2 linked regions of the Thalassobaculum sp. OXR-137 genome follow. The protein of the gene in region 2 interacts with the protein of the main gene of each other region in a pairwise test. Links are inferred from orthologs where the notes say so. Each region holds a gene or a part of one and is shown on either strand. Other genes may lie near its edges.

Region 1 (14,695 bases), 210 kb from region 2 along the record:
CGAACCCGCCGAAGATCATCCGCTTGCCGTCGAACGGCATGTCGTCGGGCGGGCCCGCGGCAGGATCTTCCATGACCTTCGCCATGCCCGCATCGCGAACCTCCTTGGACGGCCAGACGATCCAGGAGAAGACGACGGTCTCGTCTTCGGTGACCTTCACCGCCATGGGGAAGGAGGTCACCTTGCCCTCGGGAACGTCATCGCCCCAACACTCCATGATGTGGAGCGCCCCGTATTTCAGAAAGATCGGTGCCATGTCGGCGGCCATCTTCCGGAAGGCTTCCTTCTTGTCGTTCGGTACGGGAATGACGAATCCATCTACATAACTCACGGCGCTTTCTCCTCGGGTCCAGTTATTCAGCGGCGTGGCAGCACGCCTTGGCTGATGCGGTTTCGTATTCGTCATGCAACCGCAGCCAACTCATGATTCCCTCGCCCTCGTTGCGGCCCTTGGGCGTCATGTCGAGATAGGAGAAGGGGGTGAAGATCAGCTCCGTCCCCCGGGAATAGGTCGAATAGGTGTGGAACACCGATCCGTCCGCGCCGCGGGCGAAGACGCTGATGCCGGGCAGGTCGGGATGGGCATAGGGTGTGGTGCCGTAGTTGTAGGAGACGGCACCGGCGGCGATCTGCTCCGGCGTGAAGGCTGTCCAGTAATCGTGGTTGAAGCTGTTGCCGCCACAGGACACCCAGCGGAAGGTCCAGCCCAGGCGTTTGCGGGCCGCCTCGATCTCGGCGACAGGCGCGCGGGAGACGGCGACGTAGGACAGATCGGCCTGCTCGAAGTGCCGGCGGGCGGCATCCACCATGTCGGCGTCACCGGCGCATCCGGGGCAGATCGGGCCGCCCGGCGGCAGCATGAAATGCTTGACGACGAGCTGGCTGCGGCCGTCGAACAGGTCGGCCAGACTCGCCGTGCCGTCCGGCGTATCGAAGACGTAATCCGTCTCGACCCTTACCCAGGGCAGCGCCCGGCGTTCGGCGCTGACCGCGTCGCGCAGATGGGTCGCCTCCCGCTCGCGCGCCAGCAGGGCACGGCGGGCCTCAAGCCATTCTTCCTTCGAAACGATCTTGGGTTCCATCGGATCCTCCTTCGGGTCGATGGAGGCGGATGCTGGTTGACTAATATGTTGATGTCAACATAATTGACTCATGACCATGCGTGACGATCTTCCCATCGAAGTGACCCTCGAAGTCCGCGACCGCTGCCTGTGTCTGCACCTGCAGCGCGCGGCCCGGGCGGTCGCCCGCCGCTTCGACGAGGTGCTGCGGCCGTTCGGGCTGACCAACGGCCAGTTCTCCCTGCTGATGTCGCTGAACCGGCCGTCGCCGCCGCGCATCGGCGACCTGGTGCCGCTGCTGGCGATGGACCGCACCACCCTGACCGCCGCCTTCAAGCCGCTCGAGCGGCGCGGTCTGGTCCGGGTGCTGGTCGATCCCGAGGACCGGCGCGGCCGACGGATCGAGATCACCGAGGCCGGCCGCGATGCCCTGGCCGCCGCCGTCCCCATCTGGCGGCGAACCCATGACGAGGTCGATGCCCTCGTCGCCTCCCGCAATCTGGACGGCCTTCGCGCCGACCTTCTGTCGCTTTCCTGACGACCCCCACCCAGAGGACCCGCCATGCAATCGAATCCCTATCTCACCTTCGCCGGCGACTGCGCAGAGGCCTTCGGTTTCTATGCCGAGGTGCTGGGCGGCAAGATCAACGATGTGCTGCGGTTCGGCGAGGCGCCGGACTGCGACTGGGTGACCGACGACTGGCGCGACAAGGTCATGCACAGCATGTTCACCGCCCCGGGCCTGGTTCTGATGGGGTCCGACGCGCCGCCGCAGATGTACGAGAAGCCGCGGGGCGTCTCCGTGGCCCTGCATGTGGACAGCGGCGCCGAGGCGCAGCGGATCTACGACGCCTTCAAGCAGGGCGGCACGGTGAAGATGGAGCTGCAGGAAACCTTCTGGGCCAGCCGGTTCGCCATGCTGGTCGACCGGTTCGGCATCAGCTGGATCATCAATTGCGAGAAGACGGACGCCCCTCCGGCCTGACGGCGGCCGCCCGACTGTGCCGGCCTGCCCGCGGTGAAGACCCCGGGCCGGCGCCGACCGATCAAAACCGCGAACCGGGGAAGCCCGCGGGAGGGATGATGATGGTTCTGCGCCGGCCCGGGGCTTCGGCGGGGCACGGTGCACCGGTCCCGGCTCTGCCCACGCCACAGGGTGAGCCCGGTCCCGATCTGGAATCAATCTGACATATGCAAGATGTCACAAAATGTCACACGGCGACGTGTCGCCGGGGGCGTCAGACGACGTTTCGCTCCTTCAACGGGCGGCCTTCCAGAATCCGCTCGATCCCGAAGCGGGTGAGGTCGAGGGTGCTGAACGTCCCGGCGGTGATCAGTTCGCTCACCGCCCGCCCGGCCGCCGGCGACTGCTGCAGCCCGTGGCCGGAAAAGCCGGTGGCGAAGATCAGGTTGCCGATCTCCGGATGGCGGCCGATCACGGCGTTCTGGTCGAGGGCGTTGTAGTCGTAGGGCCCCGCCCAGGCGCCGGTCAGCTTCACCGCCTCGAAGGCCGGGATGCGCTCGGCCAGGGCCGGCCAGACCACCTCCTCCCACCAGCGCCAGTCGACCTGGATGTCCCAGCTTTCCGGGTCGTCCTCCTCCGGCGGGGAGATGCCGCAGACATAGCCCGCCCCTTCCGGCCGCACGAAGACGCCCGTCGTGTCGATGGTCAGCGGCAGGGGCGGTCCCTCCAGCGCGTCCCGGCAGGCGATCTGGTAGACCGTGCGGATGCGGGGACCCACCGGCAGATCGATGCCGAGCAGGCCTGCGACCGTGCCGGAATTCGCGCCCGACGCGACGACGAGGGTCCCGCAGGCGATCGTCGACCCATCGGCCAGCGTCACCCGCTCAACCCCGCCGGTGCCGCGGTCGATACCTGTGACCTCGCCGGTGAGGTAGGTGACGCCCAGGGACCGGGCCTTGCGCTTGAGCGCCTGGAGCAGGGTATTGGGATCGATCCAGCCCTCGCCGCGCTCGCCGAAGGTGGCGGCGGCGATCCCGTCGGTGTTCAGGTAGGGGAAGCGCCGGGCCAATTCGTCGGTCTCGAGCCAGGAGATCGACGCCCCGGCTTCGGTCTGGACCGCGTGGTTCTCGGCCAGGATCGCGCGCCCCTCCGGCGAGGCGAGGAACAGATAGCCGTTCTCCACGAAGGTCAGGTCGGGGCGTTCGCCGTCCACCTCCAGCAGGTCTGGCGCCTCGGCGACGAACCGGCGCGCGAACAGGCCGATCTCGACGTTCTCGCGAATCGAGAACTGCTGGCGGATGCCGCCGACGGAGAGGGGTGTGGAGGCCCGCGCATAGGTCGGGTCGCGCTCCACGACCACGACGCGCCCCTTGAAGTCCGGCGACGCGGCCAGAAAATAGGCGGTGGCGGACCCGACGGCCCCGCCGCCGACAATGACCACATCCGCCTGTCCGTTCTCCGTCCCGTTCATGCATCGCTCCCTTGCCTGATCCGTGTCGGGAGCCTCAGGCATCCGTGACGGCCGGACAAGGGGCGCGTATAGTCTGCGCGACTGAAAAGGAGGCTTTCGTGGCCGCTACAGCCGAGGCCGAGACCCGGACGGACCCATCCCGCGAGCGCGGCGCGCCGGCGGTCGAGCTCGCCGTCCTGGGCAAACGGGTCCCCAACCGCAAGGCGATCTGCGACGTCCCGGCCCTGGCCGCCGAGATCGAGGAAGCGGCGGCCGACCTGAAGGACGCGGCGTTCCGGCGCGGCGCCATTCTGGACCTGCTGAAGGACGCCCTGGCGGATGCCACCGGCGAGATCCGCCGCCGGCTGGAGGCGACGAATGACGGGGCCGCCTGCGTGCGCGGCCGGGCCTGGCTGATGGACCAGATCATCGGCGTCATCGCCACCCACGCCGCCGAGCGCGAGTTTCCGGCCACCAACCCGACCACCTCCGAACGGATCGCCGTCACCGCCGTCGGCGGCTACGGCCGCGGCGAGCTGGCGCCGCAATCCGACATCGATCTGCTGTTCCTGCTGCCCTACAAGCAGACCGCGCGCTGCGAGCAGATCGTGGAGTACATGCTCTACCTGCTCTGGGATCTCGGCCTGAAGGTCGGCCACTCGACCCGCTCGGTTGCCGAGTGCATCCGCCAGTCGCATGCCGACATCACCATCCGCACGGCCATGCTGGAATCCCGCTTCCTGTGGGGCGACAACGCGCTCTACGAGGAGATGCGCGAGAAGTTCATGGCCGATATCGCGTCCGGCTCGCCGCTGGAGTTCGTGGAGCAGAAGCTGCAGGAATCGGACAACCGGCACCGCCGCATGGGCGACAGCCGTTACGTTGTCGAACCGAATATCAAGGACGGCAAGGGCGGGCTGCGCGACCTGCACACGTTGTTCTGGATCTCGAAATACGTCTACCGGATCGACGACGTGGCCGAGCTGGTGCCGCGCGGGGTGCTGGACCTGGCGGAAGCCCGCCGCTTCGCCCAGGCGCAGAAGCGGCTGTGGACCATCCGCTGCCATCTGCATTACCTGACCGGCCGGCCAGAGGAGCGGCTGACCTTCGACGTGCAGCCGGTTATCGCCGAGCGCCTGGGCTATACCGACCGGGCCGGGGCGATCGCGGTCGAGCGCTTCATGAAGCACTATTACCTCACCGCCAAGGATGTGGGCGACCTGACCCGCATCTTCTGCGCGGCGATCGAGGCCGAGTACAAGCGCCGGCGCCGTCGCTTCCGCCTGCCCAAGATGTTCGGCGAGCAGCGCTTCGGCGACTTCCGGGTCGAGGGCGACCGCATCACCGTGATCGATGACGACGCCTTCGAGCGCGATCCGGTGAACCTGATCCGGCTGTTCCACGACAGCCATTTCCGCGACCTGATGATCCACCCCCATGCTCTGCGGGTGATCACCCAGAACCAGGCGCTGATCAACGCCGACCTGCGGCGCGATCCGGAGGCGAACCGGCTGTTCGTGGAGATCCTGAGCAGCCCGAAGGGGCCGGAGCGCATCCTGCGGCGCATGAGCGAGGCGCGGGTGCTGGGCAAGTTCGTGCCGGATTTCGGCCGGGTCGTCGCCCAGATGCAGTTCGACATGTACCACACCTACACGGTGGACGAGCACACGCTGGTCTGCCTCGGCGTGCTGCATGCGATCGAGCAGGGCGAGCTGAAGGACGTGGCCCCGATCGCCACCGATGTGGTGCACAAGATCCTGTCGCGCCGGGCGCTCTACGTGGCCCTGTTCCTGCACGACATCGCCAAGGGGCGCGGCGGCAACCACTCGATCCTGGGCGAGCGGGTCGCCCGCCGGGTCTGCCCGCGCCTGGGCATGACCGAGGAGGAGACCGACACGGTCGCCTGGCTGGTGCGCTGGCACCTGCTGATGTCCGACACCGCCTTCAAGCGCGACATCCATGACCCCAAGACGGTGGAGGATTTCGCCCGCATCGTGCAGTCGCCGGAGCGGCTGCGCCTGCTGCTGGTGATGACCGTGGCCGATATCCGCGGCGTGGGCCCCCATGTCTGGAACGGCTGGAAGGCGCAGCTCCTGCGCGACCTGTACTACGCGACCGACGAGATGCTGACCGGCGGCACCTCGCCGACCAAGACCGGCGCGCGGGTGGCCGCCGCCAAGCGCAAGGTGGCCGAGCAGCTCGCCGGCTGGACCGAGGCGGAGGTCGAGGCCCATCTGGCGCTGGGCTACGCGCCCTACTGGCTCGGTTTCGATACCGAAACGCTGGTCCGCCACGCCTGGCTGGTGCGCCGGGCCCAGGCCTCCGACGCCCGTCTGGTGGTGGAGCACCGGCTCGATCCGGACCGCGAGGTGACCGAGGTGACGGTCTATGCCGCCGACCATCCGGGCCTGTTCTCGCGGATCGCCGGCGCGATGTCCTCGGTCGGCGCCAACATCGTCGATGCCCGCATCGTCACCCTGGCCGACGGCATGGCGATCGACACCTTCATGATCCAGGACGACAAGCGGCAGATGTTCGACCGCCCCGACCGGCTGGCACGGCTGGCGTCGGCCATCGAGCGGACCCTGGACGGCAGCCTGCGGCTGGAGGAGCAGCTCGGGAAGAAGGGCGCGCTCACCACCCGCCGCACCCGGGCACTGAAGGTGCCTCCGCGGGTGCTGATCGACCAGAAGGCCAGCGTCACCCACACGGTGATCGAGGTGAACGCCCATGACGAGCCCGGCGTGCTCCACCGCATGACCCGGGCCCTGGCGCGGGTTGGCGTGCAGATTCATTCCGCTACCGTGTCGACCTATGGCGAGCGGTTCGTCGACGTGTTCTATGTGAAGGACGTCTTCGGCCTGAAGATCGACAGCGCGCGCAAGCTCGACGAGATCCGTGCGGCGCTGCTGGAATCGCTGGGCGTGAAGGCTGAGGGGAAAGCGAAGTAGCCCTTCCACACCGCGCGTCCCGGCCCTTCGACACGTCGCCCGCCCCGGATCAGATCCGGGCCGGGCTCCTGCTCAGGGCGAGGTCATTATCAACCCTTCACTTTTCGTCATCCCGAAACGAGTTCGGGATGACGATTGGAATATATTTTTATACCTCGCCCTGAGCAGCTCCCGCAGGGAGCGTGTCGAAGGGCCGGCCGCCGCACCACCCGCCTTAAATCCGCCGCAAGCCGGCCATAGGCCTAGCGCGCCGAATCACGTACATCCTGGCTCCATGAACCTCGCCCGCGCCATCGCCACCGTCGGCGGCTACACCATGATCAGCCGGGTGACCGGGTTCGTGCGCGACATGCTGATCGCCGCCGTGGTCGGGGCGGGGCCGATCGCTGACGCGTTCTTCGTCGCCTTCCAGATCCCCAACTTCTTCCGCCGGCTGACCGGCGAGGGCGCGCTGACCGTCGCCTTCGTGCCGATGTTCGCCGGCATGGTGGAGACCAGGAGCCAGGAGGCCGCCGTCGCCTTCGCCGGGCAGGTGCAGTCGGTGCTGCTGCTGGTGCTGCTGATCCTGCTGGCGGTGGCCGAGATCGCCATGCCCGGGGTGATCCTGCTGCTGGCCCCGGGCTTCGGCGGCGACGATCCGCGCTACGATCTGGCGGTCGAGCTGACCCGGATCACCTTCCCCTACCTGCCGCTGATCTCCCTGGTGGCGCTGTGGGGCGGGATGCTGAACAGCCTGGGCAAGTTCTGGGCGATGGCGGCCGCCCCGATCCTGCTCAATCTGATCCTGATCGCCGCCCTGACCCTCGCCGCCGGCGTGCTGGAGACGCCCGGCCACGTGCTGGCCTGGGGCGTGACGGTGGCCGGGGCCGCCCAGGCGCTGTTCGTGGCGGTCGCCTGTCGCCGTGAGGGCGCGCTGCCGCCGCTGGTGCGCCCGCGCCTGACCCCGGAGGTGAAGCGGCTGCTGGTGCTGATCGGCCCGGCGGCCCTCGGCGCGGGGGTGGTGCAGGTGAACGCCTTCATCGGCATCCTGCTGGCCTCGCTGCTGCCGGCGGGTTCTGTCTCCTATCTCTATTACGCCGACCGGGTGGTGCAGCTGCCGCTGGGGGTCGTCGGCGTGGCGATCGGCACGGCGCTGCTGCCGATGTTGTCGCGCCAGGTGCGTGCGGGAGAGAAGGGTGCGGCGATCTGGACTCAGAACCGGGCGCTGGAGATCGGCCTGCTGCTGACGGTGCCGGCCGCCTTCGCCATCTCGGTGATCGCCGATCCGCTGATCACCGTGCTGTTCCAGCGCGGCGCCTTCTCCGCCACGGACGGGTTTGAGACGGCGATAACCCTGGCCGCCTATGCCGCCGGCCTGCCCGCCTTCGTGCTGATCAAGGTGTTCCAACCCGGCTTCTTCGCCCGCCAAGACACCGCCACCCCGGTCAAGGTCGCCGCGGCCGCCGTGGTTGCCAACCTCGCCTGCAACGCGGTCCTGCTGCCGATGTTCGACCAGGTCGGCATCGCCCTGTCGACGGTGATCTCTTCCTGGCTGAACGCGGCCCTGCTCGCCACCCTGCTCTATCGGCGCGGCCATCTGGCGCTGGACAAGCGGCTGCTGGTCCGCGCCCCGAAGATCGTCCTGGCCGCTTGCCTGATGGCGGCGGCATTGTGGTTCCTGGCCGGGTGGCTCGCCCCCTGGCTCGCCGGTGCGACGGTCGAGCGGGTCGGCGCTCTGGCCGGGCTGGTGATTGCCGGCCTCGCGGTCTATGCCGCCGCCTGCCTGATCCTGAAGGCCGCCCATCCGCGCGATTTCGCCGCCATGCGCCGGGCCGGATAGAGCACGATCGGTCCAGATCGAAACGATCTGAACCGTGAATCGTCCTCTCTAAACCTTCACGCCAGCTCCACCACCAGGGCGGCGGCATCGTCGGAGGTCTTGAACCGGCCGAACCGGATGTCGTCGGCCGCATCCGCCTCGAACCCCCGCAGCTTGGCGATGAGCGCCGGCAGCCCCTCGCTCTCGGCCGCCGCGAACAGGCCGGCATCGTCGTACAGGCCGTACATATCGACCAGCCGGTAGAACCCGTCGGTGCAGAGCAGGATACGGGTGCCGGGCTCGGCGGCGGTCTCATGGGCGTTGAGCCCCGCCATCGCCTCCGGATGCACGCTGAGGACCCAGTATCCCCCCGGCCGGTTCATCGCCGCCCGCTGCCGGCGCAGGGTGGCGGCGATGTCGCTGCCGTCGGAGAGCAGGCGGCGGGCCTGGGCCTGTTCGTCGAGATCGCGCGTCGGTTTCGGTGGCGAAACGACCCCCTGGCCGGGATGTTGGATCAGGGCGGTGCAATCGGCGAAGCCGCCGAAAGAGAGGGTGCCGGCGGCACCGTTCCACGTCATGAGCGTCAGGGCGGCACTCGGCATGTCGCCGGGCGGGATCGCGGAGATCGGCGCGCCGGTCTGCCCTTCCACCGCGGCGCGCAGGCCGTCGATCAGCGCCGCCACAGTTTCGGTCACGTCACCGCCGGTGCCGTCGCGCAGCAGGCTGTCGGCCTGTCCGGCGAACCAGAACGCATCGCTGGGAGCCTCGGGAAACAGCCGCGCGGCGCAGACATCGGTGGCGCCATCGATCACCCAGGCGAGACCCCGCGCCGGGTCGCAGCCGACCCGGTCCTCGGAATCCCGGCCGTTGCCGGGATCGTTCACGCTTTCGATCACTCGGATCACGGCGGGCTCCTTTCGGCTCCCGGTTGCGTCGGATGCTTGATTTGCAGGCGCTGGCCGGGGATAAACCGGCCACGGGCGTCCGTGGGCGCCCGCATACAGACTTCACCGATGCACCCTAGCCGATGGCGAGTCCCTGATCCATGAGACGCATCTTTTCCGGCATTCAGCCGACCGGTAACCTGACCCTGGGCAACTACCTCGGTGCGATCCGGAACTGGGTGGCGCTCCAGGGCGAGAAATCCTACGAGTGCATCTTCTGCGTGGTCGACCAGCACGCGATCACCGTCCCGCAGGATCCGACCGCGCTGAAGCAGGCGACCCGCGAGGTCGCGGCCAGCCTGATCGCCGCCGGCATCGATCCGACGGACAGCATCCTGTTCAACCAGTCCCAGGTGGACGAGCACATGAAGCTCGCCTGGGTGCTCGGCTGCGTGGCGCGGGTCGGCTGGCTGAACCGCATGACCCAGTTCAAGGACAAGGCCGGCAAGGACCGGGACAACGCGACCACCGGCCTCTGGTGGTACCCGGTGCTCATGGCCGCCGACATCCTGGCGTACAAGGGCACCCATGTGCCGGTTGGTGACGACCAGAAGCAGCACCTGGAGCTCGCTCGCGACATCGCCCAGGCCTACAACTCCATGTTCGGGGTCGAGTTCTTCCCGCTGCCGGAGCCGCAGATCCTGGGCGCGGCGACCCGCGTCATGAGCCTGCGCGACGGCACCAAGAAGATGAGCAAGTCGGACGCCTCCGACATGTCGCGCATCAACATGACCGACGACGCCGACACGATCGCCAATAAGATCAAGAAGGCGAAGACCGATGCGGAGCCGCTGCCGAGCGAGGCGGCGGGTCTGGCCGAGCGGGCCGAGGCGCGCAACCTGGTGACCATCTATGCGGCGCTCTCGGACAAGAGCGTCGACGAGGTGCTGGCCGAATATGGCGGCCAGGGCTTCGGCAAGTTCAAGCCGGCCCTTTCGGACCTGGCGGTCGACGTGCTCGGCCCGATCGGGGCGGAGCTGCAGAAGCTGATGGCCGACACGGACTATATCGACGGCGTCCTGGCCAAGGGTGGCGACCGGGCCCGCGCCCTGGCCAAGCCGATCGTCGAGGAGGTCTACGACACCGTCGGTTTCCTGCGCCCCTAACTCCTTCGGGCCTGATCGCGCAGGATTCCGAGATACAGCACCGCTCCCGTCATCGCGAAGGCGGGAGCGGTCGCCAGCGCGATCCCGACCACCCCCCAGTACCGCATGAACAGGGCGTTCAGCGCGATCGTCAGCACGATGTTCACGGCCGCGGCCACCGGGATCACCCCGCCGAGATTGAGCACGGCGGCGGCCCGCACCAGGATCACCACCGCCGCGAAGGCCGGAAGCTGGGTCGCATAGGCGCTCAGCACATGGGCCACCAGCTTCGTGTCCTCCGCCGTGAAGGCGCCGCGCTGGTACAGCAGGGCGATCACCGGCTCCGACAGCAGCCAGGCGACGGCGACCCCCGGTATCGCCAGCAGGATCACCACCACCAGATGCCGCTTCAGGCGCGCGAACAGGGCCGCCGGATCGTCCAGCGCGTTCTCCGCATAGGCCGGCAGGACGGAGATGCCGAGGGCGGTGGTCACCACATGCAGCCCGGCCAGCACCAGTTTCGCGCCATAACCCAGGGCCGAGGCGGCCCCTTCCCCGAGACGCGCGGCCATGAGCTGGTCGATCAGCCCTGCGCCGGACAGCAGCAGAGTCGCCAGGAACAGCGGCCCCCACCGCCGCAGCAGGGCGGCGAGATCCGCCCGGCTTGCGGTGAAGGACAGCCGGTAGCCCAGCCGCCGGGCGGCGGTCAGCACGATGGCCGCCTCCGCCACCGTCCCGACCACCGCCCCCCAGGCCAGGGCCGACACGCCGAGACTGTCGCGGAATCCGATCAGCAGCAGGGCCATGGCGAGTGGGGTGAGTACCGGGGCGATGGCCGGCAGGGCGAAGCGCCGCTCGGCGGTCAGCACCGCGCCGCCGGCATAGGCCAGGCCGCCCAGGATCGCGAACAGGGTCATGATCCACAGCATGTCCGAGGCCAGGGCAATGGTGCGGGGCGCGTAGTCGGGAGCGACCGCGGGCAGGTAGAGCGGGGCGAAGGCGGCGCAGAGCAGGGCCGCGCCTGCGATCACCGCGGCCACGATCCCGGCCCCGGAGGTCGCCAGGGCGGCCGCCCGCTGCCGGTCGCCGCCGCGCCGGGCCGCCAGCAGGGCGGGGATGGCGGCGATCTGGAACGAGCCGGCGACGATCTGCACCAGGAAGACCGGCAGGGCGAGCGCCACGAAGAACGCGTCCACCTCCGGGCCGCGGCCGTAGATCATCGCGATCACCGCCTCGCGCAGGAAGGCGGAGGATTTGGCGACGACGGACAGGATCGCGATGGTCGCCCCGGCCCGGGCGATGGCGCGGTCGTCCATGGCGGAGGCCGCCGGTGCCTGATCGGCCGGGCTCACGACAGGTCGGCGGGGGTGAAGACGTCGATCGGCCGGGCGAGGCCCTTCACGGGATGTGCGCCCAGCGGCGTCAGGGGCTCGCCGACGGCGTCGGCGAACTCGCGCGAGGCCAGGATCTTCGCCGACAGGGACCGGGTCAGCCCCTCGATCCGGTTGGCCAGGTTCACCGCCGGGCCGATCACCGTGAAGTCGAGCCGCTCGGCGCCGCCGATATTGCCGTAGCCGACCTCGCCCAGATGCAGGGCGATGCCGAAGCCGATCGCCGGCTTGTCCTGGCGGAAGCGCAGGGTGTTCAGGGTCTGGACCAGCGTCACCGTATCGCGGGCTGCCGCCAGCGCCAGCCGGCACGCCTCGGCATCGCCCTCTGCCTGACCCCGGGACGGATCGGCCGGGAAGATGGCCAGCATGCCGTCGCCGAGGAACTTCAGCACCTCGCCGCCGCGCTCCTCCACCGCCTGGACCGCGCGCTCGAAGTAATCGTCCAGCATGTGGATGATCTCGTCGCGGCTGAGCTGGTCGGACAGCGTGGTGAAGTCGCGGATGTCGGTGTACCAGATCGCCGCCCGGATGCCTTCGGACACACCCCGCACGATCTCGCCGGCGAGAATGCGCTCCCCGGTGGCCCGGCCGAGATAGGTGGTCAGAAGCTGGCGGGTCAGGTCGCGCCGCTCCAGCACCTCCATGCGTAGGGAGAGCGCGGGCATGAACTCCCAGATCTCGCGCAGTTCCTCGGTGTTGAAGCCGCCGGGGCGGTCCGCCGTCCAGGTGGTGAAGTTGATGTTGCCGTCGGAGAACACCAGCGGCATGGCGACATAGTCGGTCGCCCCCTCCTCGCGCAGATCGTTCAGGATGGGGAAATCGTTCTGCTCGCCTGGCATGTCGAGGCGCCGCCGGATGCCCTGGGCGCCTTCGAAGATCAGCGGCATCGGGCTCTGTTTATAGGCGGTGGTCTGCTGCATGCCGCGCATGACGCGCATCTGCCGCGGCTCGTCGATGTCGCGGTACCAGACGATGGAGGTGCCCGTCGCCTGGGGATGCAGGGTGGTGATGAAATAGGTGATCCGCATCAGCGGGTAGCCGCGCGCCACCAGAAGGCGGCCGAGATCCCGGGCGAGAAACCGGCGCGAGGAGTAGACGGCGGACTCCTTCAGGATCCAATGCAGCGGGGTCAGGGTCGGATCGACCGGGGGCAGATCGGAATCGTCGTCGTCGTCGAGGAACCGGACGAGCTGGCGGGCCTCCTCGTTGCTCGGCCCGACGATCCGCCGCAGGACCGGCGCATAGCCAACAGGTCCGGCGTCCGTCGGCTCTCGTGCGTCGCCGGTATGGGCGTTCTCGTCCGGGGTCTGACTTGACGTCATCGGCCCACACCCCAACTATGCGTCATCTGCCGGCATCGGCGCGGCGGGCGAACCGCGTGCGCCCCCGATGCCAGACTGGAGAAATGAGTCATGTTCATTCAGACCGAAGAGACCCCGAATCCGGCGACACTGAAGTTCCTGCCGGGACGCACCGTTATGGTGAGCGGTACCGCCGAGTTCAAGTCGGAGGAGGAGGCCGCTGCCGGCTCGCCCCTCGCCGCGGCGCTTTTCGACGTCGATGGCGTGACCACGGTTTTCCTCGCCAACGAGTTCATCAGCGTCAGCAAGCGCGACGACAAGGAATGGTACCTGATGAAGCCGGCGGTGCTGGGCGTCATCATGGAGCATTTCGTCGCCGGCAAGCCGATCCTGGCGGACGGCGCGACCGAGGCCTCCGAGGCGGAAGTCCTCCCGGAGGACGAAGAGGTCGTCTCGCAGATCAAGGAACTTCTGGATACGCGGGTCCGCCCGGCCGTTGCCATGGACGGCGGCGACATCGTCTTCCACGGCTACCAAGACGGCGTTGTCACGCTGACCATGCAGGGCGCCTGTGCCGGCTGCCCGAGCTCGACCGCCACGCTCAAGATGGGCATCGAGAACATGCTGCGCCACTACATCCCGGAAATCCGGGAAGTCCGCGCCGCCGGCGGCATGGCCGACTACTACTGATCTCATCAGGACTCCGATCCCGGTCGAGCCGCCAGCCGGCCGAGGTCGGGACCGGGAGGCTGTATGGTTCCCAGAACGATAACATCCGGACGCGCCCGCTGGGTGGGCCTTATCGTGGGCGCGCTGTGCCTGGTCGCGTACCAGGGCTCGGCTTTCACCTTCGGCCCGCCGCACTGGCCGCTCCCGGAGCGCACGGCGGCACCCTCCGCCCGCCTGGGGATCCCCGCCCCGCTGCCGGACGCGGGGCACCCGTTCACGGTGGCATCCTCCGCGACGCTGCTCGGCCTGTACGACCGCGCGTCCTACGATCTCGGTACGGTCCGGGCGGGCGAGACCGACGTGCCGCGGCTGTACCTGACCGCCCTGCCGGCGGATTTCGACAGGGTCGAGGATGTCGGGCCGCGCAAGGACGCCTTCCTCCGCACCGTGCTGCCCCTGATCCTGCGCGTGAACGCGGAGATCGAGATCGACCGGACCCGGGTGAGCGCCCTGCTGGAGCGTCTGCGCAACGACGAGAAGCTGCGGCGGAGCGACGCCGAATGGCTGATCTCGATCGCCCGCCAGTACGGCGTGATCGACGGCGACGCCGCCAATCCCGAAACGGCGCTCACCGGGGCGGCGGGCCGCACGCTGCTGCTCCGGGTCGATGCCGTGCCCGTGCCCCTGGCGCTTGCCCAGGCGATCGTCGAGAGCGGCTGGGGCCGGTCCCGCTTCGCGCGCGAAGGCAACGCCCTGTTCGGCCAATGGACCTGGGACAAGTCCCAGGGTCTGGCGCCTTCCGGCGCGCCCGAGGCGGGCCATGCCGTGCGGGCGTTCGGCAGCCTCCTGGACTCCGTGCGGGGCTATATGCACAACCTCAACACCCATGCGAGCTACCGGGAGTTCCGGGCCGCACGGGCCGACGGCGCCTCGCCGCGGGCCCTGGCCCGGACGCTGATCCGCTACAGCGAGCGCGGGGCGGTCTATGGCGAGGAACTGGTCGCGCTCATGGCGCAGAACGACCTGGAGGACTTCCGCGATGCCCGGCTGGGCGCCACGAATATCCGGCGCGGCGTCGGTT
Region 2 (14,293 bases):
CCTGTCCAAGCTGCGGAAGCTCCCCGACACGACCTACATCTACTGCGGCCACGAATACACCGCCTCCAATGCCAAGTTCGCCCTGTCGATCGACGGCGGCAACGACGCCCTGAAGGCACGGGCGAAGGAGATCGAGGAGCTGCGGGCCAATGGCGAGCCGACGATCCCGTCGCTGCTTGGCCAGGAGAAGGCGATCAACCCGTTCCTGCGCGCCGACGATCCGGAGATCGCCGCCGCGGTCGGCAAGCCGGGCGCCGATCCGGTCGAGGTCTTCGCCGCCGTGCGCAAGGGCAAGGATAATTTCTGACCGACCGACGTCCCAACCAAGACCCCCTGGCCACGTCGACCCGGGGCATTTCCTGCGAGGAAACCTAGATGAAGCTGTACCAGTCGCCCGCCTCTCCCTATGTCCGCAAGGTCGTGGTCGTCGCCCATGAGATCGGCCTGATCGACCAGATCGAGCTTGCGGCGGTCAAGACGGCGCCCGGCGCACCCGATGCCGATGTGGCCAAGGCCAACCCGGTGAAGAAGATCCCGGCCCTGGTGACCGACGACGGCCTGTCCCTGTTCGACTCGCCGGTGATCTGCGAATACCTGGACAGCCAGCACGAGGGCCCGAAGGTGTTCCCGGAGCCGGGCAACGCCCGCTGGCACGCCCTGCGCGTCCAGGCGGCCGCCGACGGCCTGCTCGATGCCGCCCTGCTGATCATCTACGAGGGCCGGATCCGTCCCGAGGAGCTGCACTTCAAGCCCTGGACCGACGCCCAGATGAGCAAGGTCGACGGCGCCCTGGCCGCGCTGAACACTTGGTCGGAGGATTTCGGCGACCGGGTCGATATCGGCACCATCAGCGCCGGCTGCGCGCTCGGCTATCTCGACTTCCGCTTCCCGGACAAGGACTGGCGCGGCGAGAACCGGGCGCTGGCCACCTGGTACGAGCGGTTCTCCGCCCGGCCGTCCATGCAGGCGACCAAGCCGGTCGGCTGAGCCGATGGCGGATGACGAGGTCAAACGCCTGATCGACCGGATGGGCCTCCAGGCCCATCCGGAAGGCGGCTGGTACACGGAGACCTACCGCGACGCCCCGGAAGGCGGCGGGCGCGGGGCGGTCACGCAGATCTATTACCTGCTGTCGGCGGGCGAGCTGTCCGCCTGGCACCGGGTCAACGACGCCACGGAGATCTGGCATCACTACGCCGGCGCGCCGCTGGTGCTGACCCTGTCGTCGAACGGCCACGACGCCGAGGCCCATACATTGGGCGGCGACGTGCTGGCCGGCCAGAAGCCCCAGGTGGTGGTGCCGCCGGGCTGGTGGCAGACGGCGGAGAGCCTGGGCCGCTGGACCCTGTGCGGCTGCACCGTGGCCCCGGCCTTCGAGTTCGCCGGCTTCGAAATGGCCCCGCCGGACTGGCGCCCGACGCCGAGGAAACCGTCGGGGGGCTAAAGACCCGGGTCCGCCTCCCGGCGCCGCAACAGGCGGTGTGCCGCCAGGACCGCGCCGCCGACGATGAGCACGCAGGCGATCGCCACCTCCGCCGAGGCCGGGGCCAGGCCGGCCGCCACCAACACCAGGGTCGATAGCAGCGGGGCGGCGTAGGAGGACGCGCCGAGCACCTGGATATCGCCCTTCTTCACGCCGATGTCCCAGGTGAAGAACGCGCCGCCGACCGGCCCCAGACCGAGCGCCAGCACCGCCAGCCATTCGGCGGTGGTCTGCGGCCAGATCGTGGTCTCGAAGATCAGATGGCAGGGCACGGCCAGGATCGCGGCGGCCGCACAGAATCCGCCCACCGCATCGGTCGGTACGTCGCCGAAACGACGCGAGGCGACGGAATAGGTCGACCAGGTCAGCGCGCAGACCCCGGCCGCCATGTAGCCGAGCGTGTAGCGCGGGTCGATCTCCAGACTCTGCCCCTTGGTGACCAGGAGCGCGGCCCCGGCAAGGCCGAGCAGGGCGCCGCCCACATGGAACCAGCGCAGCCGCTCGCCCGGCAGCAGGGCGGAAAATACCACGATCAGGAGCGGCCAGAGGTAGGCGATTAGGCTCGCCTCCACCGCCGGCGCGTTGCGCAAGGCCAGGAAGTAGAAGAAGTGGTAGCCGAACAGTCCGCCGACCCCGAGCAACCAGACCACCGGCGGCTGGCGCAGATGGGCCAGCGGCGACGTGCCCCGGGCCAGGGAGGCGACGATGCCGATCGCCGTGGCCACGCTGAAGGTCATCGCCAGGAGCTGGAACGGCGGCACGTCGCCGGACAGGGCGGTGAACAGGGCGAGCAGCGCCCAGCTCAGCACGGCGGTGAAGCCGATCAGGGTGGCACGGCCTTTTGTCATGGGACGGCGTTCATGGGCGGGAGCCTGTGGGATGGCGGGCAGGCGTGGACGGATGCCCTCCGGTTTACGCGCTTGCCGGAAGGGCCGCCACACGAAACAATCGCCCCATTCCCGTTCTCATGGTGCACCGACATGCCGCACACGCGTCTTCGCAAGTTCAACACCCGCGACACCTATCCCGACCAGTCGCTCGACAACGACCTGTGCCAGGCGGTGGTCGCCAACGGCACCGTCTATCTGCGCGGCCAGGTCGGCACCGATTTCGACGGCAATCTTGTGGGCGCCGGCGACCCGGCCGCCCAGACCGACCAGGCCATGCGCAACGTGGAGACCCTGCTCTCCGAGGCCGGGGCGCGGCTGGAGGACATCGTGAAGATCACGATCTTCATCACCCGCCGCCAGGACCGGGAGCCGGTCTACCGCACCGTCGGCAAATGGCTGAAGGGCGTGTTCCCGGTGTCCACCGGCCTGATGGTCGCCGGGCTGGCCAAGGAGGAATGGCTGATGGAGATCGACGTGATCGCCGTCATCCCGGAAGAGGACTGACGCAACGAACCCATAACCGGAGGAGGACCGCCGTGACCGCCCTGACCCCGAAGGCCGCGAACCATACCGGGCTCGGCCCGTTGGACTCGCGTTACGTGGATGTCGATGCCATGGACTGGGAGCCGACCCAGTTCCCCGGCGTGGAATGGAAGGTCCTCCTGCGCGACGAGGAGAGCGGGCTGCTGACGGCCCTGTTCAAATGGGCGCCGGGATCGGAGCTGCCGCTGCACGAGCATACGCGGATCGAGCAGACCTTCGTGCTGGAGGGCTCCATCGAGGACGAGGAGGGCGAGGTGACCGCCGGCAATTTCGTATGGCGCCCGGCGGGCTCCAAGCACGTGGCGAGATCGCGCAACGGCGCCCTGCTCCTGGGAACGTTTCTGAAGCCCAACAAATTTCTGTGAGGGGGCTACCCTTCGACACGCCCCCGCTTGCGCGGGCGCTGCTCAGGGCGAGGTCAATTCTTTCGAGGTCGGGGTCAATTCTTCGGGCAAAAGATGACCTGGCCCGAGGCTTTGGGCGAAAAGTTGAACTCGCCGTGAGGCTTTGGGCAAAAGATGATCTGGCTCTGAGGCTTTGGACAAAAGATGACGTGGCCCGAGGCTTTGGGCAAAAGACCTCGACCTGAGGCTTTGGGCAAAGGTGACCTCGCCCTGAGCAGCCCCGTAGGGGCGTGTCGAAGGGTCGAACCAGATCAGAGCAAGGAAACTCGGCCCTTACCGCCCCACGTCGTCCGACGGCCGGCCGAAATCGTTCGGGCGCCACAGGTCGGCCGGCAGGTCCAGGCCGAAGACCGGGTCGAGCAGCGCCACCTTCACTTCCACCCCCTGGGCGTCGGTGATGATCCACTGCTTCAGCGACAGCGGCTTGTCCTGGAAGGTCAGGACCACGGTGCCCTGGTCCGGTTCGTCGCGCTGGCGGAGCTGCAGGCGGATCACGTTGGCGCCCTTCTGCACGTCTTCCACCACCAGCTCGTCCATCAGGTCCACATCGTCGGAGACCAGCACCGACAGGGGCGAGCTGATCAGCGGGATCTGGGTCGTCTGCTCCAGGTCGTTGTCCTGATAGGTCAGCCAGATGCCGTCGGCGGTGATCAGCACCGGCGAGGGCGGCGCGTATTCGAACCGCATGCGGCCCGGACGCTCCAGCCACACCACGCCGCGGGCCACCAGCCCGGTGGAGCTCGCCTGCAGGAAGGTGGAACGCATGGACGTGAGCTGGTTGAAGTAGTCCTCGACCCGCTGGACCTCGGCCTTCTGCTCGGCGGTGAGGCCCTGGGCGGCAGCCGGGCTGGGCATGCCGGTGACGGCCCCCGCGGCGGCGACGGTGAACAGGAGGGCGGCTAGGAAGGAGCGGGCTCGGATCATGATGCTGACTTGGCGTGTCGCGACGCGGATGGCAAGCGGCAAATCGGAGACGGCCGCGTCACGATTGCGCCACGACCGTCTGCCGTCGACGGCGCTCCGCCGCGCCGGTCAGTCGGCCGAATGGTCGCCGACCAGCACCTCGCGCTTGCCCACATGGTTGGCCTGGCTGACCACGCCTTCGGATTCCATGCGTTCGATCAGGGTGGCCGCCCGGTTGTAGCCGATCTTCAGGTGGCGCTGGATGAAGCTGGTGGACGCCTTGCCCTCGCGCGCCACGATGGCCACTGCCTGGTCGTACAGCTCGTCGCCCGAGCCGCCGCCGCCCTCGCCGGCGCCGGAGAAGCCGAGTGGGTCGGCCGCACCGTCGTCGTCCTCGGTGATGGTCTCGTCGTATTCCGGCTCGCCCTGGGTCTTCAGGTGGCGGACCACGTCCTCCACCTCTTCGTCGGAGCAGAACGGCCCGTGCACGCGGGTGATCCGCCCGCCGCCGGCCATGTAGAGCATGTCGCCCATGCCCAGGAGCTGCTCTGCCCCCTGCTCGCCCAGGATGGTACGGCTGTCGATCTTGGAGGTGACCTGGAACGAGATCCGGGTCGGGAAGTTGGCCTTGATGGTACCGGTGATGACGTCGACCGAGGGGCGCTGGGTCGCCATGATCACGTGGATGCCGGCGGCACGGGCCATCTGCGCCAGGCGCTGGACCGCGCCTTCGATGTCCTTGCCGGCGACCAGCATCAGGTCGGCCACCTCGTCGATCACCACGACGATATAGGGCAGCGGCACCAGATCGAGCGGCTCCTCCTCGAACACCGGCTTGCCGCTGTCGGCGTCGAAGCCGGTCTGCACCCGGCGCTTCAGCACCTCGCCCTTCTTCACCGCCTCGGCGATGCGGGCGTTGTAGCCGTCGATGTTGCGCACGCCGAGCTTGGACATGGCCCGGTAGCGGCTCTCCATCTCCCGCACGGTCCATTTCAGCGCGACGACCGCCTTCTTCGGATCGGTGACGACCGGGGAGAGCAGATGCGGGATGCCGTCATAGACCGACAGTTCCAGCATCTTCGGGTCGATCATGATGAAGCGGCAGCGATCCGGCGGCAGGCGGTAGAGCAGCGACAGGATCATCGTGTTGACCGCCACCGACTTGCCCGAGCCGGTGGTGCCGGCGATCAGCAGGTGCGGCATGCGCGCGAGGTCTACGGCGATCGGCGTGCCGCCGATATCCTTGCCGAGCGCGATCGCCAGCTTGTGGGACGAGGCGTTGATCGCTTCGGATTCCAGAACGTCGCGGAAATACACGGTTTCGCGCCGGGCGTTCGGCAGTTCGATGCCGATCACGTTGCGGCCGGGCACCACGGCGACGCGGACCGACACCGCGCTCATGGAGCGGGCGATGTCGTCCGACAGGCCGATCACCCGGGACGACTTTGTGCCGGGGGCCGGCTCCAGCTCGTATAGGGTGACGACCGGACCGTAGCGGACCTTGCCGATGGTCCCCTTCACCCCGAAATCGGCCAGCACGCTTTCCAGCATCCGGGCGTTCTGTTCCAGGGAATCCTCGTCCGGGCCGCTCGCGGCGGCCGGCGGATCGGTCAGCAGGTCGAGATCGGGATAGGCGTAGCTGCCGTCGTTCGGGCCGAGATCGAACTGACGCTGGGTCGCCTGGCGCGGTTTGACGGGAGTCGCCGGCTTCTCCACCCGACGCACCGACGGTTCCGGATCGCGCACGGCGGCGGCCTTGGCGGCGCGCACGGCCTGGCGCGGCGCTTCGGGCTCCTGGCGTTCCTCCTTCCAGGGGACGTCGTCCTCGTCGTCGCCGTTGTCATCGTCGTTCAGGCGCGGCTCCTTGCGGCGCATGCCCGAGCTGAAGCCGGCGCCGAGCCGGGCGCTGAGACGCACCCCGGCGCCGGCACCGCGGGCGCCCATGCGCGCGCCGCTGGCGGCACCGGTGGCGGCGTGGCGGAACAGGCCGAGCACGCCGCGGGCGGCGTCCATCAGACCGATCCCCGCCGACCACAGGCCGATGGCGACGGACAGCAGCCCGGAGAGGATGGCGACCGGCAGCAATCCGCCCAGGGGGGCGAGGTGGCTGGCGAAGGCGCCGGCCGGGGTCAGCATCAGCGGACCGAGGAAGCCGCCGAGCCCGGCGCGCAGCGGCCAGGCCGAGGGTGGGGTGACGAGGGCGAGGGCGGCGGTCGCCAGGACCATGGAGAGGGGCAACAGGGCGATTCGCAGGGGCCAGCGGCCGACCCGCTCGTGCCGCAGGATCCGCCAGCCCCACACGGCCGGGATCAGCACCAGCAGGGCGCTGGCGGCGCCGAGCGATTGCAGCAGCAGATCGGCGATCACCGCGCCGAGATAGCCGAACGGATGGGAGATCGTGCCGGATCCGGCCGCGTTGAGCGAGGGATCGGCCGGGTCGTAGGCGCCGATGGTCGCCGCCAGCAATCCGGCGGCGGCGATCAGGGCCAGACCGCCCGCCTCCTCGCCGCGCCGCTGCAGGTACCGGGTCGCCTCGACCGGCAGAAGGGTTCGATTTTCGTTTCTGCCGGACGCCCGTGCCATGCGCCTCAGCCCTCCCAGATTTCGGAGACGCGCGGAGCCGCCGGAGGCTCGGCTCCGGGCGATTCGCGCGTATCGGGTTTGTTCCAAACGCCGATCAACTCTATACGACAGGGAGTTAGCGGGCAACCTTCACAGACAAGATCAGAAAAAATCGAATCCCCTCAAACAGAAAGCGGGCCCGATGACCTGCATCGAGCCCGAGTCGAGGGAGAGTGCGGCGTCGAAAGGACCCTGCCGCTGGGGAGCGGGACCGCCGGAGCGGTCCCGCCGTTGGGTAGGTCGATCGGTCCAGATCAGAAGGTCTGGGAACCGCGACCGAACTCCGGATAGGCCTCCATGCCGTTCTCGGCACGGTCGAGACCGAGGGACTCGTCCTCTTCGCTCGGCCGCAGGCCGAAGATCAGCTTCAGGACGAACCACAGGATGGCCGAGGTGATGATCATGAAGACCGCCACGCCGACGATGCCGGTGAGCTGGCCGACGATGGTCGCATCGCCGTTGGAGAAGATCACCGCGATGGTGCCCCAGATGCCGCAGACCAGGTGGACCGGAATGGCACCGACCACGTCGTCGATCTTCAGCTTGTCGATCAGCGGCACCGCGAAGACGACCAGCACGCCGCCGATACCGCCGACGACGATCGCGGTGAACGGCGACGGGGCCAGCGGCTCGGCCGTGATGGCCACCAGACCGCCCAGGGCGCCGTTCAGCAGCATGGTCAGGTCGACCTTCTTGTACATGACGCCCGTCAGGATCAGGGCGACCACCACACCGGCCGCGGCGGCCAGGTTGGTGTTCATGTAGATGGTGGCGATGGCGACCACGTCGGCGGCGGAGCCCATGGCGAGCTGCGAGCCGCCGTTAAAGCCGAACCAGCCGAGCCACAGGATGAACGTGCCCAGCGCGGCCATCGGCAGGTTGCTGCCCGGCATCGGATTGATCGAGCCGTCCGCGTTGAACTTACCCTTACGGGCACCGAGGATGATGGCGCCGGTCAGAGCCGCCCAGCCGCCCACCGAGTGCACGATGGTGGAGCCGGCGAAGTCGAGGAAGCCGGCTTCGGACAGCCAGCCGCCGCCCCAGCTCCAGGAGCCCTGGATCGGGTAGAGGACGCCGGTCAGGACGACCGTGAACACCAGGAACGGCAGCAGCTTGATGCGCTCGGCGAGGGTGCCGGACACGATCGAGGCGGCCGTGGCGACGAACACCATCTGGAAGAACCAGTCGGAGGCCGCGCTGTAGCCGGCGGCATCGTCGCCGGTGAACAGACCCTCGGCGTCGATCGGATCGGCCGCGGACCACGGGCCCGGGGTGCCGAAGAAGCCGGTGACGTCGGCATACATCAGGTTGTAGCCGATCACCCAGTACATCAGCCCCGCAATGGAATAGAGGGCGATGTTCTTGGTGAGCTGCATGGTCGTGTTCTTGGTCCGGACCAGGCCGCCTTCGAGCATCGCGAAGCCGGCGGCCATCCACATGACCAGCGCGCCGTGGAAGATGAACGAGAATGAGTTGAAGATGAACGCGGTCTCGACCGAAACGTCGGCAGACGCGCTCTTGGTGAAGCCAACCGTCGCGACGGACGCCGCGAGGGCCAGCAGGCTGAAGGACATGAACTTCTTCATCGATAGGTGCTCCCCGCCGCTACTCAGAGCGCGTCCGCGTCGGTTTCGCCCGTGCGGATACGTACCGCCTGGGCCACGTCCAGCACGAAGATCTTGCCGTCGCCGATCCGGCCGGTATTCGCCGACTTCTGGATCTGCTCCGCCACCTGGCCGACCATGTCGTCCGCGACGACGACCTCGACCTTCACCTTCGGCAGGAAATTCACGGAGTATTCCGCGCCTCGATAGATTTCAGTTTGGCCCTTCTGACGGCCGAAACCCTTCACTTCGCTGACAGTGAGCCCCTGGATGCCCAGGCCCGTCAGCGACTCGCGTACTTCGTCGAGTTTGAAGGGCTTGATGATGGCCATGACGAGTTTCATATCGCCCAACCTCGCGCCTTGTGTTCCCCAAAACTCCGATCGGCGCCCGCGCGGTCCGGAAACCCCCCAGGTACTGCCCGCGCGCCGAGCGGAGCGGCCGCGTCATGCAGGCCAGTGGTTCTTTCATCAAGAACCATGCCGAAAGGTGGGGGTACTGAATCATTGATTGATTCCGAGGGCTTAGTCTAGATACGCAGCGGTTGCGCAACTGGGGTCCTTCGGAATTTGGGCATAAATTGGGCGGGAAATTTGAAATGCCTAAAATTTATGCATATGATTTGCGCGCCGCGCGACCATCTGCCTCTTGTCCTGGCCGCCCCGCACGCCATTCTGACTTCAGGATATGAGGAGACCGATTGATGGCATCGACTTCGCGGGCACGGCCGACCGGTGACACCCCAGCGCCCGACGCGGGCACCCAGCGCGCCGCCGGGCCCGATGCCGATACGCTGATTGTCGGCGCCGGGCTGTCCGGACTGACCCTCACCCTGGCCCTGGCCGAGGCCGGGCTGTCCAGCGTCATCGTCGACCGGGTCGATCCGCGCGCCGCCGTCGCCGGCCGCGCCGATATCCGCACCACCGCTATCTCGCTGTCGTCGCGGCGGCTGTTCACCGTGCTGGGCGCCTGGCAGGCCGTGGCCGACGGGACCGGCCCGATCCACGACATCCGGGTCTCCGACGCCGGGTCGAGCCGATATCTGCATTACGACCACAGCGCGGTCGGCGACGAGCCGATGGGCCATATCGTCGACAACGGCGCGCTGAAGGCGTCGCTGCTGGCCCGCCTTGTCGAGCATTCGGATCTGGTGACCTTCGCCGAGCCGGGGTCGGCCGCCGCCCTGGACGTGACGGCAGGGCGGGCGACCCTGACTCTGGAGGACGGCCGGGTGCTGTCGGCGCCCCTGGTGGTCGCCGCCGACGGGCGCGGCTCGCGGGTGCGGGCGCTCGCCGGCATTCGCCATACCACCGTCGACTATCACCAGACCGCCGTCGTCGACACGATCGCCCATGCCGAGAGCCACCACAATCTGGCCCATGAGCGATTCCTGCCCGGCGGTCCGCTGGCGCTTCTCCCGCTCCAGGGTAACCGGTCCGCACTGGTCTGGACCGAACGCACCGCCGTCGCCGAGCGCATCGCCCAGCTCGACGACGCCTCCTTCGCCGCCGCCCTGGAGGAGCGTTTCGGCGACTCCCTGGGACGGATGACGCCGGTCGGGCCGCGCCGGGTGTATCCGCTGACCCTCACACTGGCGGAGTCCGGGATCGCCGAACGGGTGGCGCTGGTGGGCGATGCCTTCCACGCCCTGCATCCGATCGCCGGCCAGGGCTTCAACGTGGGCGTGCGCGACATCGCGGTGCTGGCCGAGGTGCTGGCCGACGCGTCCCGTCTCGGGCTCGACATCGGCGGCGCGCCGGTGCTGCGCGACTATCAGCGCCGGCGGCGGTTCGACATCATGACCATGGTGGCGTCGACCGACGGGCTGACGCGGCTGTTCTCCAACGACATCGCTCCGGTGCGCTCGGCCCGGCGGATCGGCCTGTCGATAGTGGAGCGGGTGCCGGCCTTCAAGCGCGCCGCGATCCGCCACGCCATGGGGACCCTGGGCACGCTGCCCCGGCTGCTGCGGGGCGAACCGGTTTAGCCGGTTCGGCTCATCCCTTCTCCGCGCTCCCCCGATTAATTCCGGGTCGCGCGGTCGGATCGGGAGAGGTCGGATCACCCGCGCGACAGACCGGCCTTCGCCAGGGCGTCCTCGTAGGCGGCCATCATCGTCTGGCCGTCCTGCGCCAGCTTGCGCAGGTACCGCCAGGTGAACAGGCCGGTATCGTGGCCGTCGCTGAAGACGATGCGCACCGCGTAGTTCCCGACCGGCTCCACCGCCTTGATCGTGACCGTGCGCTTGCCGGCCACCAGGGTCTTGCCGGCGGCGCTGTGGCCCTGGACCTCCGCCGAGGGGCTTTCCACCCGCATCAGCTCGGCCGGGATCGCCCCGGACACGCCGCTCTCGAAGGTCACGGACAACGCCGCCCGGTCGCGGGTAACCCGCAGTTCGGTCGGCCAGTCGTCGGTGACGGCGTCCGCGGCTTCCGGGTCGGTCACGCCGGCGATCCCTCGTCCAGCCGCCGCGCCTCTTCCACCAGCATGATCGGCACGCCGCCGCGGATCGGGAAGGCCAGGCCCGCCTTCTCGCTGATCAGCTCCTGGCGGTCGCGGTCGTAGGTCAGGGCCTGCTTGGTCACTGGGCAGACCAGGATCTCCAGGAGCTTCGGGTCCACCCCGCCGGCGGCCGGCCTGGCGGGGCCGGAGTCTGGTGCCGGCGCGTTAGTGTCGGGCATGGTCGCCTCCGCTCGTATCGGCGACCGCCATGTCCAGCAGGGCCAGCATCATGCTGGCCCGCGCCTTCAGGGAGTCGCATTCCAAAAGGGCCTGTTTCTCGCTGCTCTCGAACGGGCAGACCATGGCGAGCGTGGTGACCAGCCGGTCGTCCGGCGTCTGCTCGATCACGCCCCAATCCGCGGTGATGCCCTGGGCGTCGAAATACCGCTTGAGCCGGTTCACCAGCAAGCTCCGGTCGAGTTCGGCCTCGCAATCGCCGGCGAGGTCGCGGCTGAAGGGTCCCCAATCGGCGATGACCCGCCGATAGCCGCGCATGGAGGCGAGCTCCTCGTCGACGGCGAACCGGCAGACCCCGGTGAGGGTGATCAGGAACCGGCCGTCGTCGGTCTCGGCGAACTGGGTAATCCGGCCGGCGCAGCCGATCCGGTAAAGGCAGCGCGCGCCGGCATCCCGGCCGAGCTCGGTCGGCTTGGGCTGGATCATGCCGATCAGCCGGTCGGTGGCGAGCGCGTCGCGGGTCATGTTCAGGTAGCGCGGTTCGAAGATGTTCAGCGGCAGCTTCCCCTTCGGCAGCAGCAGGACGCCGGGCAGGGGGAACACCGGCAGGGTTGCCGGCAGCTCGTCGAAGCTCGGATCGAAGGGGCTTGGACTCATTGCGTCGCCGCCTTTCCTTTACCAGTGCCTGACCGAATGGCCACTCGGCGCGCGGATGCCCGGGACGCGCCTAGGAGAACAGCAGCGAGGACAGCCGGCGCCGCGCATCCGCGGTGACCGGATCCGTCGGGCCCATCGCCTCGAAATACTTCAGCAGCTGCTTGCGCGCCGCCTCTTCCTCCCACTTCCGGTCGATCCGGATGCTCTCCAGGAGCTGCTCGACGGCACCGCCCCGGTCGCCGGTCGCATACAGCGCGGCGGCGAGGTCGATGCGGGAGCGATGATCCTTCGGGTTGGCCTCGACCTTGGCGCGCAGGCTGTCGAGCTCGGCGCTCGCCTTGGCGCCTTCCAGCGCCAGTTCGAGCTGGGCGATGGCGGCCTGCAGGGCCTTGTCGGCCTTCACGTCCTCGGGGATCTGCTCCAGCACCTTCTCGGCGTGGTCCGCCCGCCCGTCGGCGATCAGGCATTTCAGCAGACCGGCCAGGGCCGCCGGGTTGGTTTCCTCGTGCTGCAGGATCTGCTGATACAGCGCTCCCGCCTGCTGGTGCTCGCCGGCGTCCAGAAGCTCCTCGGCCTGTTCCAGCGCCTGCTCGATCGGCGAGGGGCCGACCGCGCCGCCGACCCGCTCGATCAGTGCAGTGATCTCGCTCTCGGGCACCGCGCCCTGGAACCCGTCGACCGGCTGGCCGTTCTTGAAGACATAGACGGTCGGGATCGACTGGATGCGGAGCTGGCCGGCGATCTCCGGGCTTTCGTCCACGTTGATCTTGACCAGCTTCACCGAGCCGCCGGCCTTGCGCACGGCGTTCTCGAGGGCGGGGGTGAGCTGCTTGCACGGGCCGCACCACGGCGCCCAGAAATCGACCAGCACGGGCTGCTGCATGGAGGCGTCGACGACCTCGGTCATGAAGGTGGCCGTCGTCGCGTCGACGATGGCGGCATCTCCGGTCTGTCCGCCGGGTTGTGCCGCGCCCAGGATCGGTTCCATCTGCTGCGTTCCTCTGTTCTGGGAGTGACTATCTAAAGTGCGACGGTGTCGCGACAAGGTGCCGGGTGGCGATTTCGTATGCGCGTTCTGAACGTGGGGCCGGCGGCGGTCAATCGCCAGAGGCCGCGGAGAGGTCGAGGACCTGCGGGGCGTGTCCGCAGGACTCGATGAATCGGGTGAGGGCGTCTGGCGCGACCGCGACGGTCATCTCGTTCGACAGCGGGTGATAGTTCAGCGGCGACAGGCCCATCATCTCGGCATCCAGGATGACGGTGACCGAGACGCCCGTGTCGTTGATCAGAGCGAAGGGCGACACCGCGCCGGGGATCACCCCCAGGGTGGCCATCAGCCGGTCGGGGCTGCCGAAGGACAGCCGACCGCCGAGCAGGGAGCCCAGAGCCTTGAGGTCGATCCGGCGGTCCTCCAGGCAGACCACCAACCACATGGCGCCCTTGCGGTCGCGCAGGAACAGGTTCTTGCAGTGGCCGCCGGGCAGGTCGCCGCGCAGCGCCTTGCTGTCCTCCACGGTGAACAGCGGCGGGTGGGTGTGCAGATCGTAGGCGATGCCGAGCGCGTCCAGCCGGGCGAGCAGGGCTTCCGGCGATGTGGGGAGGGCGGGCGTCTCGCTGTCGGCCATGGGGTCGGGCTCCGGTATGCGCGGTTTAATCGGCGTGGCTCGGTATGTGGCGGCCCTGTCTAGCGCATTTTGGCCGGCGGTTGCAGCCCACAGAGCGGCGTCGTTCGGATCTCGGGGATCTCGCGCGCGAGATCGGCGCGACCGCGTGGTAAGCTCCCGACAGCACCGGTCCGGTGACCGGTCGTCGATCGTGCCGATCTGGAGGTCTCCATGCGCCGCATCGTTCTTGTCCTCGCCCTTGCCCTGATCACCGCCCTACCCGCCGTCACCGCCGCCCGGGCCGCCGGTCCGGTCGTGCTCACCGTGACCGGCGAGATCGAGAGGACCAACCGCGGGCCGTTCGATCCGTTCACCGACAGTCTGTTCGCCGCGCTGCAGGAGACCTTCGAGCGCGCCCATGAACTGACCCTGGACGATCTGGCCGCGCTGCCGCAGGAGACCGTGGAGGTCGCCTATCCGAACTGGCCGGGACCGGTGACGGTGACCGGACCGACCCTGGCCTCGGTCATCGACCTGGTCGGTGCGAAGGCGGACCGGGTACTGGTCCAGGCGGTCGACGGCTACGCGCCCGCCTTCCGTCTGTCGGAGGTGCGGGCCGGCACGTTCGTGCTGGCGACGGCGAGCGATGGGAAGCCGTTGCCGCTCGGCGGTCGCGGGCCGCTCTGGCTGGTGTTCCCCGCCGGCAGCTACGCGGGCCAGACGGCGGAGGATGACTCAGGCCTGGCCTGGGCGGTTTTCCACCTGAAAATCACCACCGGCGAGTAAAATCCACCTGGAGACGGGCCGGTAAGTTGCGGAAAAAACAAGGATTTCCGCCGTTTTTCGCGGCGGAAAAAAATCTGTGAAAAAAGGCGTTAATCGCTCTTGCAATCGTGCGATCCGC

What was found.
Region 1: the proteins of T8K17_RS04355 (region 2) and T8K17_RS05400 interact in binary tests that used the Escherichia coli proteins (3 or more experiments, as listed by UniProt). The link is inferred for Thalassobaculum sp. OXR-137 from one-to-one orthologs.

The regions. Positions count from the first base shown.
Region 1 is NZ_CP139715.1:1,138,376-1,153,070, forward strand. The notes cover bases 3,262-6,626. They hold T8K17_RS05400 ([protein-PII] uridylyltransferase), read left to right. Parts: upstream 3,262-3,594; coding sequence 3,595-6,426; downstream 6,427-6,626. Other genes in these bases: T8K17_RS05395 (FAD-binding oxidoreductase), read right to left, coding at 3,262-3,496. In the rest of the region: T8K17_RS05375 (DUF1428 domain-containing protein), read right to left, coding at 1-331; T8K17_RS05380 (thioredoxin family protein), read right to left, coding at 354-1,082; T8K17_RS05385 (MarR family winged helix-turn-helix transcriptional regulator), read left to right, coding at 1,153-1,599; T8K17_RS05390 (VOC family protein), read left to right, coding at 1,624-2,046; more of T8K17_RS05395, read right to left, coding at 2,300-3,261; murein biosynthesis integral membrane protein MurJ, read left to right, coding at 6,701-8,245; T8K17_RS05410 (hypothetical protein), read right to left, coding at 8,302-9,129; trpS (tryptophan--tRNA ligase), read left to right, coding at 9,270-10,274; murein biosynthesis integral membrane protein MurJ, read right to left, coding at 10,271-11,605; T8K17_RS05425 (adenylate/guanylate cyclase domain-containing protein), read right to left, coding at 11,602-12,966; T8K17_RS05430 (NifU family protein), read left to right, coding at 13,057-13,635; T8K17_RS05435 (glucosaminidase domain-containing protein), read left to right, coding at 13,738-14,695.
Region 2 is NZ_CP139715.1:926,891-941,183, reverse strand. What follows is about bases 7,125-10,087. They hold T8K17_RS04355 (P-II family nitrogen regulator), read right to left. Parts: upstream 8,794-10,087; coding sequence 8,455-8,793; downstream 7,125-8,454. Other genes in these bases: T8K17_RS04350 (UbiH/UbiF/VisC/COQ6 family ubiquinone biosynthesis hydroxylase), read left to right, coding at 9,153-10,087; amt (ammonium transporter), read right to left, coding at 7,125-8,431. In the rest of the region: gloB (hydroxyacylglutathione hydrolase), read left to right, coding at 1-307; T8K17_RS04395 (glutathione S-transferase), read left to right, coding at 376-987; T8K17_RS04390 (cupin domain-containing protein), read left to right, coding at 992-1,444; T8K17_RS04385 (DMT family transporter), read right to left, coding at 1,441-2,331; T8K17_RS04380 (RidA family protein), read left to right, coding at 2,464-2,877; T8K17_RS04375 (cupin domain-containing protein), read left to right, coding at 2,910-3,281; T8K17_RS04370 (outer membrane lipoprotein carrier protein LolA), read right to left, coding at 3,594-4,244; T8K17_RS04365 (DNA translocase FtsK), read right to left, coding at 4,353-6,806; more of amt, read right to left, coding at 7,100-7,124; more of T8K17_RS04350, read left to right, coding at 10,088-10,436; T8K17_RS04345 (DUF971 domain-containing protein), read right to left, coding at 10,511-10,894; T8K17_RS04340 (Trm112 family protein), read right to left, coding at 10,891-11,130; T8K17_RS04335 (LON peptidase substrate-binding domain-containing protein), read right to left, coding at 11,117-11,785; trxA (thioredoxin), read right to left, coding at 11,856-12,773; T8K17_RS04325 (prolyl-tRNA synthetase associated domain-containing protein), read right to left, coding at 12,883-13,410; T8K17_RS04320 (hypothetical protein), read left to right, coding at 13,621-14,175. UniProt on the Escherichia coli protein: Involved in the regulation of nitrogen metabolism. Regulates the activity of its targets by protein-protein interaction in response to the nitrogen status of the cell.